3 regions of the Streptomyces sp. NPDC051018 genome follow, and region 1 is predicted to be linked to each of the others. Evidence: riboswitches for the same ligand, from Rfam matches in the RefSeq annotation. Region 1 holds a riboswitch; each other region holds the start of a gene.
What was found. A riboswitch is a leader RNA that binds a small molecule or an ion and turns the genes downstream of it on or off. The one in region 1 is predicted to bind cobalamin.

Region 1 (3,269 bases):
GCCGGGCCCGCGCCCAGCACGGTCAGCCCGACCCCGAGGACGAGCAGCAGGGGGAGCAGACGTGAGTACCGGGGGCTGCGGGGGAGCGGTCGCGGGTGCCGCCGGGTGCGGGCCGGGGCGTGGGGGAGCAGCGGCGCGCGACGCGGGGAGCGGGCCGGGCCCAGAGGGAGCGGGCGTGAGTGCCGGGGGGTGCGGGGGAGCGGTCGCGGGTGCCGCCGGGTGCGGGGCAGGGCCTGGGCGAGCAGCCGCGTACGCCGCCGGGCGCGGGTCACGGCCCGGGGAAGCAGCCGTGCGTACCGCCGGGCGCGGGTCACGGCTGGGACTTGCGGCGGCCGCTGAGCAGGATGCCCGCGCCGACGCTCGCCGCGAAGAACGCGCCGACGATCCACCAGACACCGACCCCGGAGTCGTCCTTCTTCCCGTCCTGCTCCCGCTGCTCCTTCTCCCGTGCCGTGTCCGTCACGACCGTCCGCGGGGCCGGGCCCGTCGCGCCCAGGGCCGCCACCAGATCGGTGCCGCCGAAGTCCTTCGGGTCCGTGCCCGTCGCATGGGCCGCGAAGATCAGCTGCGCGTACGCCGCCGGGCCGGACTCCTTCGCCCAGGCCGCCGCGTTCTGCTTCAGCCAGCCGAGGGGCTTGCCGGCCTGCTCGGTCAGGCCCTGCGCGGCCAGGGCGACGACAGCGTCGGCGGTGTTCCCGACGTCGGGCTTGGCGGTGGTGTCGGCGGCGCCCGGCATCGGCGGCGCGTTGAGATGGCCGGTCGCGGCGAGGGCGCTCGTGAGATAGGCGCCGCCGTTGTGGGCGGCGCCCTCGACCGTGGTCGCGGGCTTGCAGGCGGCGCCACCCGCGTCCTTCGCGCCCGCCGTCACCACCAGGCCCTTCCCGTGCGCGCCGATCACCGCGGCGGCGGTGGAGTCGGCGACGACACCGGGCTGCTTCGGCTGGAAGACGAACGCGCCGCCGTCCTTGCCGCCACAGGGCCGCGCGAAGGTCAGCAGGGCGTCGTACGGCGACTTCCCGCCCTTCGACACGACGGCGTCCGGCTTCTCGCCCGCCGCGGCGAGCGCGCCGATCACGACGGAGGTGGAGTTCGCGTCGCTGGCCCCGCCCGGGTTGTAGCCCCAGCCGCCGTCCGTGTTCTGTACGGACTTCAGCCAGGCCACCGACTTCTTCACCGCCGGGTCCTGCCCGCCGAGCGCGGCGAGGGCCTGCACCGCGGCGGCCGTGGCATTGGAGTCAAGCGGCAGCTTGGCGTCGCAGGGACCGGTCACGTCCGCGCGGTACGAGGGGAACGCGCCGCTGTCGCACTGCTGGCCGACCAGCCAGTCCACCGCCTTCACGGCGGGCAGCACACCGACCGTGTCCTGCGCGAGCAGGGCCAGGGACTGGCGCCAGACGCCGTCGTACGCCGGGTCGCTCGTCCCGTACAGACCCGACGGCGTGGCGGCCGGCGGCGGGGGGCTCGTCGCCGCGAAGGCGGCCGGTACGGACGCGGGGAGGACGGCCGCGGTCAGCACGGCGGATGCGGCGAGCACGGCGGCGCGGCGGCGGGCGGTGGTCATGACGGGCGGTGCCTTCCCTGCGGTGGCCGGGCACGGGCACGGTCAGGCGCCAGGGCTCCGGACCGTATTCCTCGACGGTGCCGGTCACCGGCGGCTGCCGGTGGCACGAGCCGGTCACGTCCCCGTCCAGGGCATTCCGACTCGCCGCCGGGTGGGCGGCTCACGGCTGCGGGTCAGCGCCGGATTCGCACCGGCTTCCCCCTGTACAGGTGTGAAACGACCCGCTCACTCTACCGGCCGGTGTTTCCGTGGGTGAGGGCGCGTTCCGCCAGGCTCTCCCACCCACACCAGCGGCCGGTTCCGGGCTCCTCCGGCCTCGGACGCCCGGGACCTGTGCGCTGGGCCGCTCCCTTCGCGCAAGTTCCGGGGGCTCACACCGGGCACACCGACCCGGCCCCAACCCCGGGACCGTCCTCAACCACCGGGCCCGGCACCATGCAGCCGGGCTGGACGGGCTGGAAGCACCCACCCCGGGACCCCTCGTCGAAGGCCGGGCTGGCACAATCCAGTCGGGCCAGAGGGGTGGGAAGCACCCGCCCCGGGACCCCTCGTCGAACACCCGGCTGGCACAAGCCAGCCTCGCTGGACGGGCTGGAAGCACCCACCCCGAGATCCCTCGTCGACCACCGGGGCCGGCACAATCCAGCCCCGCTGGACGGGTGCGAAGCACGCGGCCCGAGGCCTCTTGTCGAACACCCGGCTGGCACCATGCAGCCGCGCTCAAAGCACCTGCCCTGGGGCCTCTTCGCCGAAGGCCGGGCTGGCACAATCCAGCCGGGCTGGACGGTTGGGAAGCACGCGGCCCGAGGCTCTTCGTCAAAAGCCGGGCCCGGCACAATGCAGCCGCGATGGAAAGGCTGGAAACACCCACCCCGGGACCCCTCGTCAAAAGCCGGGCCCGGCACAATCCAGCCCCGCCGGACTAGCTGGAAACACGCGGCCCGAGGCCTCTTCGCCGAAGGCCGGGCTGGCACAATCCAGCCGGGCTGGACGGTTGGGAAGCACGCGGCCCGAGGCCCTTCGCCGAACACCGGGCCCGGCACAATCCGGCTGCTGGGCGGGTTGGAAGCACCTGCCCCGAGGTCCCTTCGTCGACCACCGGCCCGGCACAATCCAGCCCCGCCGGACGGGCTGGAAGCACCCGCCCCGGGACCCCTCGTCAAACGCCGGGCCAGCACAAACCAGCCCCGCCGGCGATTGAGGCGCGGGGTCCGGGGCAGAGCCCCGCAAGCAACCCCGGACCCCGGACGGCACGGGTTCCGCCGGGCGCCGCCCGCGCCACCCGGCGGCCCTGGGCGGCCGGCCCGCCCGCCCCCAGGGCAGGACCCGGAAGCGCCGGACCGGGCTCACGAATCAGCACGCTCACTCGCGCGCCGGACCGGGCTCACGAATCAGCACGCTCACTCGCGCGCCGGACCGGGCTCACGGATCAGCACGCTCACTCGCGCGCCGGACCGGGCTCACGGATCAGCACGCTCACTCGCGCGCCGGACCGGCACGCTCACCCGCCCCCGGGCCCACCCGGGCCCACCCGCGCCCGCGGGCCAAGGCCCCGTCCGCCCCGCCAGGTGGCCGGCTTCGTTCACACGGCCACAAACCTCGTCGGGCGCCCCTGAAGCGCCTCGGCCAAACCCAGTTTCACCAGCCTGCGGATATGGGCCTCGGCCTCGGAGACGGCGATATTGCGGGAGTCGTAGGGGATCAGTTC
Region 2 (3,269 bases), on a different contig from region 1:
GCACTGGAGTCCGGTCAGCCGGGCCACCGAGGCGGGCGGCGGTGTCGCCTTTCCGTTGAGCAGTGCCACCACGGCCAGGGCCTGGCCCTCGGCCTGGAACGTGGTACGGAAGTCGCCCTCGGTGAGGCAGCCGGGCACCGGCTCTGCGCCCGCGACGGGGGCCGGGCAGACGTACTTCAGCAGATCGCCGAGGAGGTCGCGTCCGCCGAAGGCGCGCGGGTTCTCTCCCGCGGCCAGGGCGACGAGGGCGAGCCGGGCCGCCGCGGTCGCGCTGGGAGGCTGGTCCTTGCCGTCGGGGTAGGCGTACGCCTCGGTCTGCGCCGGCGTGGCGAGGTAGGCCGCGGCCTTCTTCGCGGCCGGGGAGCCGCGGTCCGCGGCGGCGAGCGCCAGCACGGCCTCGGCGGTCTCGGTGTGCCTCGGCGCGCCCGTCTCGGGGTCGACGACCCGTTCCCCGTCCTTGAGTTGCTGGCCGAGCCAGCGCACCGCGGCCGGTACGTCGACCGATCCGGGCGGCACACCGGGACCCCCGGGGTCTCCGGGGCCGCCCGGCCCGGGATCGCCCCCGGCCCTGACGTCGTCGGGGGAGAACGAGGGCTTCCCGGTGGTGCCGCCGATGTCGGTGGCTCCGAAGACCCAGGCGTCGACATCGCCCGCGCGCGGGGTGCGCGACATGGCGCCCAGCGGGCTGTAGGTCCAGCTCTTCTGACCGGGCGAGGCGATCCAGTACGACCAGTAGGCGCTGGCCTGGGGCGTCTGGACGCAGTCCTCCTGGGCGGGGGTCGGGTACTGGGTGCCGGTGCTGCCGTGGCCGATCCGGCAGATGAAGGCGTCGCCGTGGGACTGGGTACCGGTGGTGGTGAACCCGGCCTCGTGGAGCAGTTCGAAGCCGGTGGTGGGCGTGGTGTCGCAGCCGCGTTCGACCTTCCCGCCGAACTTGCTGAAGTCGACGGCGACGACGGCGCCCTTCTGCGGGGTGCACTCCTCCACCGGGGCCGCGGTCGCGGTCGCCGGTGCCGTGAGGAGCGACACGGCCGCGCCCAGGGTCAGCAGTGCCGCCGTCCCCAGGGACAGCAGCCGTCTGCCCCTCGATCTGTACCGATCCGCATGAAGTCCCGTCCCCACCGCTGCCCCTCGGTTCCCGCGCGGCACGGACGGAAACGTGGCGACGGCCCGGGGTCCGGTGAACCGGCCCCTGGGCGGGACGACCACGCCGTAGTCCGCGACGGCGCTGTACTCGTGCTGCTTTCCGGGCACCAGGTAATCCGGCTCGTCCCGCGTACTGATGCGCGGAACCTACGGTTGCGGGTCAGCGCCGGACTTCGACCGGCTTCCCCTGGTGCTGAACAGTTGTCAGCCGGAGTGCAACACGGGTGAACGACCACCGTCAAGATGGCGTAAGTCTCAGCTGCGGACCAAACCCCGCGTGATGGGGCATCTGGCGCGGACGGGACGGCTCGGGTAGCGTCCGGGGCTGCCGCACGGGGGAATCCGGTGGGAATCCGGGGCTGACGCGCAACGGTGTGGGACGGCAAGGAGCCGTTCCGAGCCCGAATGCCCGTGCGGTGAGGCACCACTGGAAGCCGTATGCACGCGATCCGGACAGCGGCCCCGACTTCCCGCCCGCCCCCACGGCGGCCCGGGCAAGGACGGCATGGCCGCGTCCCGACTCCACAGGGAGCAGGCCCATGTCGCCCATCCGCCCCAGACACCGCCTCGCGCTCGCGGTGCCCGCCGTCCTCACGGCGCTCGCCCTGGCCGCGCCACCGGCCGGCGCGACCTCCACCCCCGCCGACATCGCCACCTCGAAGACGAACGGCGTCGCCTATCTGAAGTCCCTTCAGGCCGCGGACGGTTCATACGCCGGATCGGGTCTTTCCAACGAGTGGGCGTTCAGCGCGTTCGCGGCCGCCGGCACGGCCGTCGTGGACGTCTACCCCGGCACCGACACCACCAAGAACGCCCGTACGGTCTACCGCAATCTGCTCTCCACCGCGGCCTGGCCCTCGGCCTCCCCCGTGGTCACCGACTACCAGCGCGCGACCCTCAACGCCTACGCCGCGGGCATCGACCCGGCCCGGGTCTCCGCCTCGCGCAACCTCATCGCCCAGATCTACGGCTACTGGCAGACCGCGGAACCCGGCTACTTCGGCCCCTCCGCCAACTTCAACGGCACGGTGTTCGCGGCGCTCGCACTCGTCGGCGCGAAGACCCAGGCGGGCGCCACCCGGGTTCCCCAGGCGCTCGTCGGCTCCATGGTCGCCCGCGTCCGCGCCAACCAGCACACCGACGGCGGCTGGGCCCACAGCAAGGCCGAGGGCAACCCGGCGGCGCTCGCCCAGCCCGGCGACATCGACATGACCGGCGCGGCCCTGGCAGCGCTCTGCGTCTCCGGGGTGCCCGCCACCGACACCGATGTGGTGCAGGGCAAGAACTTCCTCAAGTTGAAGCTGGCCAACGCCTCCGGCGCCTTCAACTCCCTATACGGGGCCAACACCAGCTCCAACGGCTGGGCCGTCGCCGGGCTCAACGCCTGCGGTATCAACCCCCAGACCGGCGACTTCCTCACCCCGGCGGGCAAGACCCCCGTCGACTTCCTCATCGCCAACCAGTACAACCCCGGCGGCGGCTTCAAGTACAAGCCCACCGACGGGGTGCCGTCCGCCTACTCCTCCACCGACGCCCTCCGGGCGGTCGCCGGCGGCGGATTCACCTCGGCCCCGCCGCTGCCGACGACCGCCGGCGCTCCCCAGTGGGTCGCCCAGCCGTCGTTCACCGCCGGTACGGCCACCAGACTCGCGCTCACCGTCGACGACGGCGCGGGCGGTCTGAAGGTGTGCTCGGTCTCCCTCACCCCGACCGGGACGACCACCACGCTCGGCGATGTCCTCACCGCGGCGGGCTCCGGCGCCACTCCCTCGGGCTGTGTCACCTCCGTCACCCCCGCGTCCGGCAGCGGCACCGTCACGGCGGTCAACGGCAAGGCCAACAGCGGCTCCAACACCTGGAAGGCCAGTGTCGACGGATCCGCGTTCACCACCGCCTCCCGTGGCACGGTGGTCAACGTGGGCGCCACCATCGCCCTGCGCTGGGGCCCCTGACCCGGCCGGGTGACGCCGGCATTCGGCCCGTCCCCGGGCGGGGCTCGCACCGCCCCGCCCGGCGGACCCGACGGGCCCCGGTCTACCGGTCCTTGAAGACGGGTTCGCGCTGCCCTTGGGCGAATGCGGCCTTCGCCTCGGCGTGGTCCTCGGTGAGCGAGCAGATCACCT
Region 3 (3,269 bases), on a different contig from region 1:
ACGACGAGCTGGGACCACAGGGCGCCGAAGTCCCCGATCGGCAGCTCGCGGCCGTGGACCAGGGCGGGATCGATGGGGTCCCCGAGCAGTCCCGACAGTTCCGGGGGCAGCGACCGCACGTCGTCCTCGGTCAGCGCGGCCGGATCGGCGACCCCCGTCCGGGCGATGATCTCCCTCAGGAGGAGGATCAGCCGGAACCCCGTATGGCGGCTCATCGACAGGGCGCAGTCGGGGCCGTCCCGGAAGAGATGGACGAACTTCGCGCGGGGGAAGGCCGCACGCAGCCGCGGGACCCAGTGGGTGGAGTATCCCGAGCGCTCGACCACGGCACTGCGGCCGAACCGTGTGCACAGGGTGTCGAAGAGTGCCTCGTAGTGTCCGGCGGCGGTCCGCATCGGCCACCGGGTGACCTCGTTCCCGAGGTCGTCGAACAGCGCGTCGGGTGCGTCGGTCAGATGGGGGAGCACCGTCAGACAGAGCGCGGGAATGCCCGTGGTCCCGGCCGAGAACCGCCCGGGCCGCAGCGGATACAGGAACTCCGGCAGGGGGAGCCCGCTGCGGATCATGGTGTCGAAGAGCGGGTTGGGCCGGGCGAGTAACTGCCAGAACCGGCCGCCGTCGAGCCGTTCCGGCGGGAGTCCCGCCCTGCCCACCGAGGCCAGCAGCTCATTGAGGCTGAGGACGTCCGGATGCCGGTTGACGATCTGGGACAGAGCGGTCGATCCGCTGCGCCCCGTACCGACGACAAAGGTCAGGCTCCGCAAACTGTTCTCCTTCGCACGACTCGGTGAGGATCCTCCCGACCGCCGACCGCCGACCGCCGACCGCTCGACCGCTCGGCCGTCGGGGAACCGGGCCCGGCTCCACTCCGGCCACCCGTGCCTTCCGGTGACGCCACCCGGCCCGGCGGTCCCGGTCCCGGGATCCCCCTGGAGGGCCAGGATGCCCCCGGGAAGCCCGCCGTTGTCCAGGAGCCGGACGGAAAGGACCGTACGGGTGATGCGAGGTCCGGGAAGGGCTCCGTACACAAGCGCGAGTGGCACCCGGGGTTCCGGGGGTGCCCCGGGCGGCGCCCGGCGCGCAGGGGGAACGCGAGTCTCCGCGCGTCCCCGTCCGGCCGCTCCCTCGGCCCGCCGTCCCCCGTCACGTGACTCCCGCCCGCCGTCTCCCGCCCCCGCGCCTCCTGTCTCCCGTCTCCTGACGAGGTCCGGATGGTGAACAGCGGTGAACGTTTCCGATCACAGGACTAGGCTGGCGGACGCAGCCGGTTCGCCCTGCCCGCCAGGCAGGCGCGTCGCAAGAGGGAACCCGGTGGGAATCCGGGACTGCCCCGCAGCGGTGAGCGGGAACGACCGCCGTCATACGCACTGGATCCACGACGGGTCCGGGAAGCGACGGCCAGTAGGTGTTTCGCCCGTCGAGACGTGCCCGCGAGTCCGAAGACCTGCCTGCTGCCCGTGTACGGACGACCGTGCGCGGAGATCCCGGTGACCTCGTGGGCGGGTCGGCGTGCTTGTCCGGTGGACGATCGCACCCATGGTGCGCATCCGGTCCACGGGATTCGCTCAGCCTTCGCGTTCGCGTGCCGTCCCGGGACATACGGAGACACACTCGCGAAGGAGAGTTCCGTGACAGCCAAGCCCGCGGCCGCGACAGCGCGGTCCACCGTGTACGGCTACCCCCGCCAGGGCCAGAACCGGGAACTGAAGAAGGCCGTCGAGGGCTACTGGAGGGGACGCGTCACCGCCGCCGCCCTCCGGGAGACCGCGACCGCGCTGCGCAGGACGAACTGGCGGCAGCTGGCCGACGCGGGCATCGACGAGGTGCCCACCGGGGACTTCTCGTACTACGACCACGTCCTGGACACCAGCGTCATGGTCGGCGCGGTCCCGGCCCGGCACCGCGAAGCCTTCTCGGCCGACGCGCTCGACGGCTACTTCGCCATGGCGCGGGGCACCGAGGACGTGGCGCCCCTGGAGATGACCAAGTGGTTCGACACCAACTACCACTACCTCGTCCCGGAACTCGGCCCCGACACCCGCTTCACCGCCGATGCCACCAAGCAGGTCGCCGAGCTGGAGGAAGCCCTCGCACTCGGCCACACCGCCCGCCCGGTTCTCGTCGGTCCCGTGACCTATCTCCTGCTGGCCAAGCCCGCCCCCGGCGTCGCCGCCGGATTCGAACCGCTCACCCTGCTGGACCGGCTGCTGCCCGTGTACGCGGAGATCCTGGCCGATCTGCGGGCCGCGGGAGCCGCATGGGTCCAGCTCGACGAGCCCGCCCTCGTCCAGGACCGCACCCCGGCCGAGCTGAACGCCACCGCCCGCGCCTACCGGGACCTCGGGGGCCTCTCCGAGCGGCCCAAACTGCTGGTCGCCTCGTACTTCGACCGGCTCGGCGATGCCCTGCCCGTTCTCGCCAAGGCCCCCGTCGACGGGCTGGCCCTCGACTTCACCGAACGGGCGGCCGCCAATCTCGACGACCTGGCCGCCGCCGGCGGACTGCCCGGCAAGCGCCTGGTCGCGGGGGTGGTCAACGGCCGCAACATCTGGATCGACCGGCACGAGAAGTCCCTCGCGACCCTCGGCACGCTCCTCGGGCTCGCGGACCGGGTCGACGTCTCCGCCTCCTGTTCCCTCCTGCATGTCCCGCTCGACGCCGAGGTCGAACGGGAGATCGACCCCGGGATCGCCCGCTGGCTGTCCTTCGCCCGCCAGAAGGCCCGCGAGATCGTCACCCTCGCCCGCGGACTGAGTGAGGGAACCGGCGCCATTGCCGCCGAACTCGCCGCCAACCGGGCCGCCCTGGCCTCCCGCGCGGAATCGGCCCTCACCTCCGACCCGGCCGTCCGGGCCCGTACCGCCTCCGTCACCGCCGCCGACGGCCGCCGCCCGGAGTCCTATGTCCAGCGGGCCGCCGCCCAGCGCGCCCGCCTCGGCCTGCCCCTCCTGCCGACCACCACCATCGGCTCCTTCCCGCAGACGGCCGGACTGCGGACCGCGCGCGCCGATCTGCGGGCCGGACGCATCGACACCGCCGGATACGAGGAGCGGATCAAGGACGAGATCCGGGAGGTCGTCGCCTTCCAGGAGAAGGCGGGCATCGACGTCCTCGTCCACGGCGAACCCGAACGCAACGACATGGTGCAGTACTTCGCCGAGCAGCTCACGGGCTGTGTCGCCACCCGGCACGGCTGGGTCCAGTCGTACGGCACCCGCTGTGTGCGCCCGCCGATCCTGGCGGGTGACATCTCCCGGCCGCAGCCGATG

Region 2: linked by a shared signal. The riboswitch ahead of ACIBCM_RS07470 (prenyltransferase/squalene oxidase repeat-containing protein) and the one ahead of ACIBCM_RS01010 (prenyltransferase/squalene oxidase repeat-containing protein) in region 1 are both predicted to bind cobalamin.
Region 3: linked by a shared signal. The riboswitch ahead of metE (5-methyltetrahydropteroyltriglutamate--homocysteine S-methyltransferase) and the one ahead of ACIBCM_RS01010 (prenyltransferase/squalene oxidase repeat-containing protein) in region 1 are both predicted to bind cobalamin.

What each region holds. Positions count from the first base shown of each region.
Region 1 is NZ_JBITFN010000001.1:254,863-258,131, forward strand. Features, by position in the region: gene ACIBCM_RS01005 (SCO2322 family protein) at 1-59, opposite strand, end outside; gene ACIBCM_RS01010 (prenyltransferase/squalene oxidase repeat-containing protein) at 311-1,561, opposite strand; cobalamin riboswitch at 1,670-1,795, opposite strand; gene ACIBCM_RS01015 (MBL fold metallo-hydrolase) at 3,144-3,269, opposite strand, start outside.
Region 2 is NZ_JBITFN010000003.1:253,188-256,456, forward strand. Features, by position in the region: gene ACIBCM_RS07470 (prenyltransferase/squalene oxidase repeat-containing protein) at 1-1,122, opposite strand, end outside; cobalamin riboswitch at 1,235-1,379, opposite strand; cobalamin riboswitch at 1,482-1,557, shown strand; gene ACIBCM_RS07475 (hypothetical protein) at 1,686-3,098, shown strand; gene ACIBCM_RS07480 (enoyl-CoA hydratase/isomerase family protein) at 3,181-3,269, opposite strand, start outside.
Region 3 is NZ_JBITFN010000026.1:85,110-88,378, reverse strand. Features, by position in the region: gene ACIBCM_RS31395 (sulfotransferase) at 1-764, opposite strand, end outside; cobalamin riboswitch at 1,267-1,467, shown strand; gene metE (5-methyltetrahydropteroyltriglutamate--homocysteine S-methyltransferase) at 1,629-3,269, shown strand, end outside.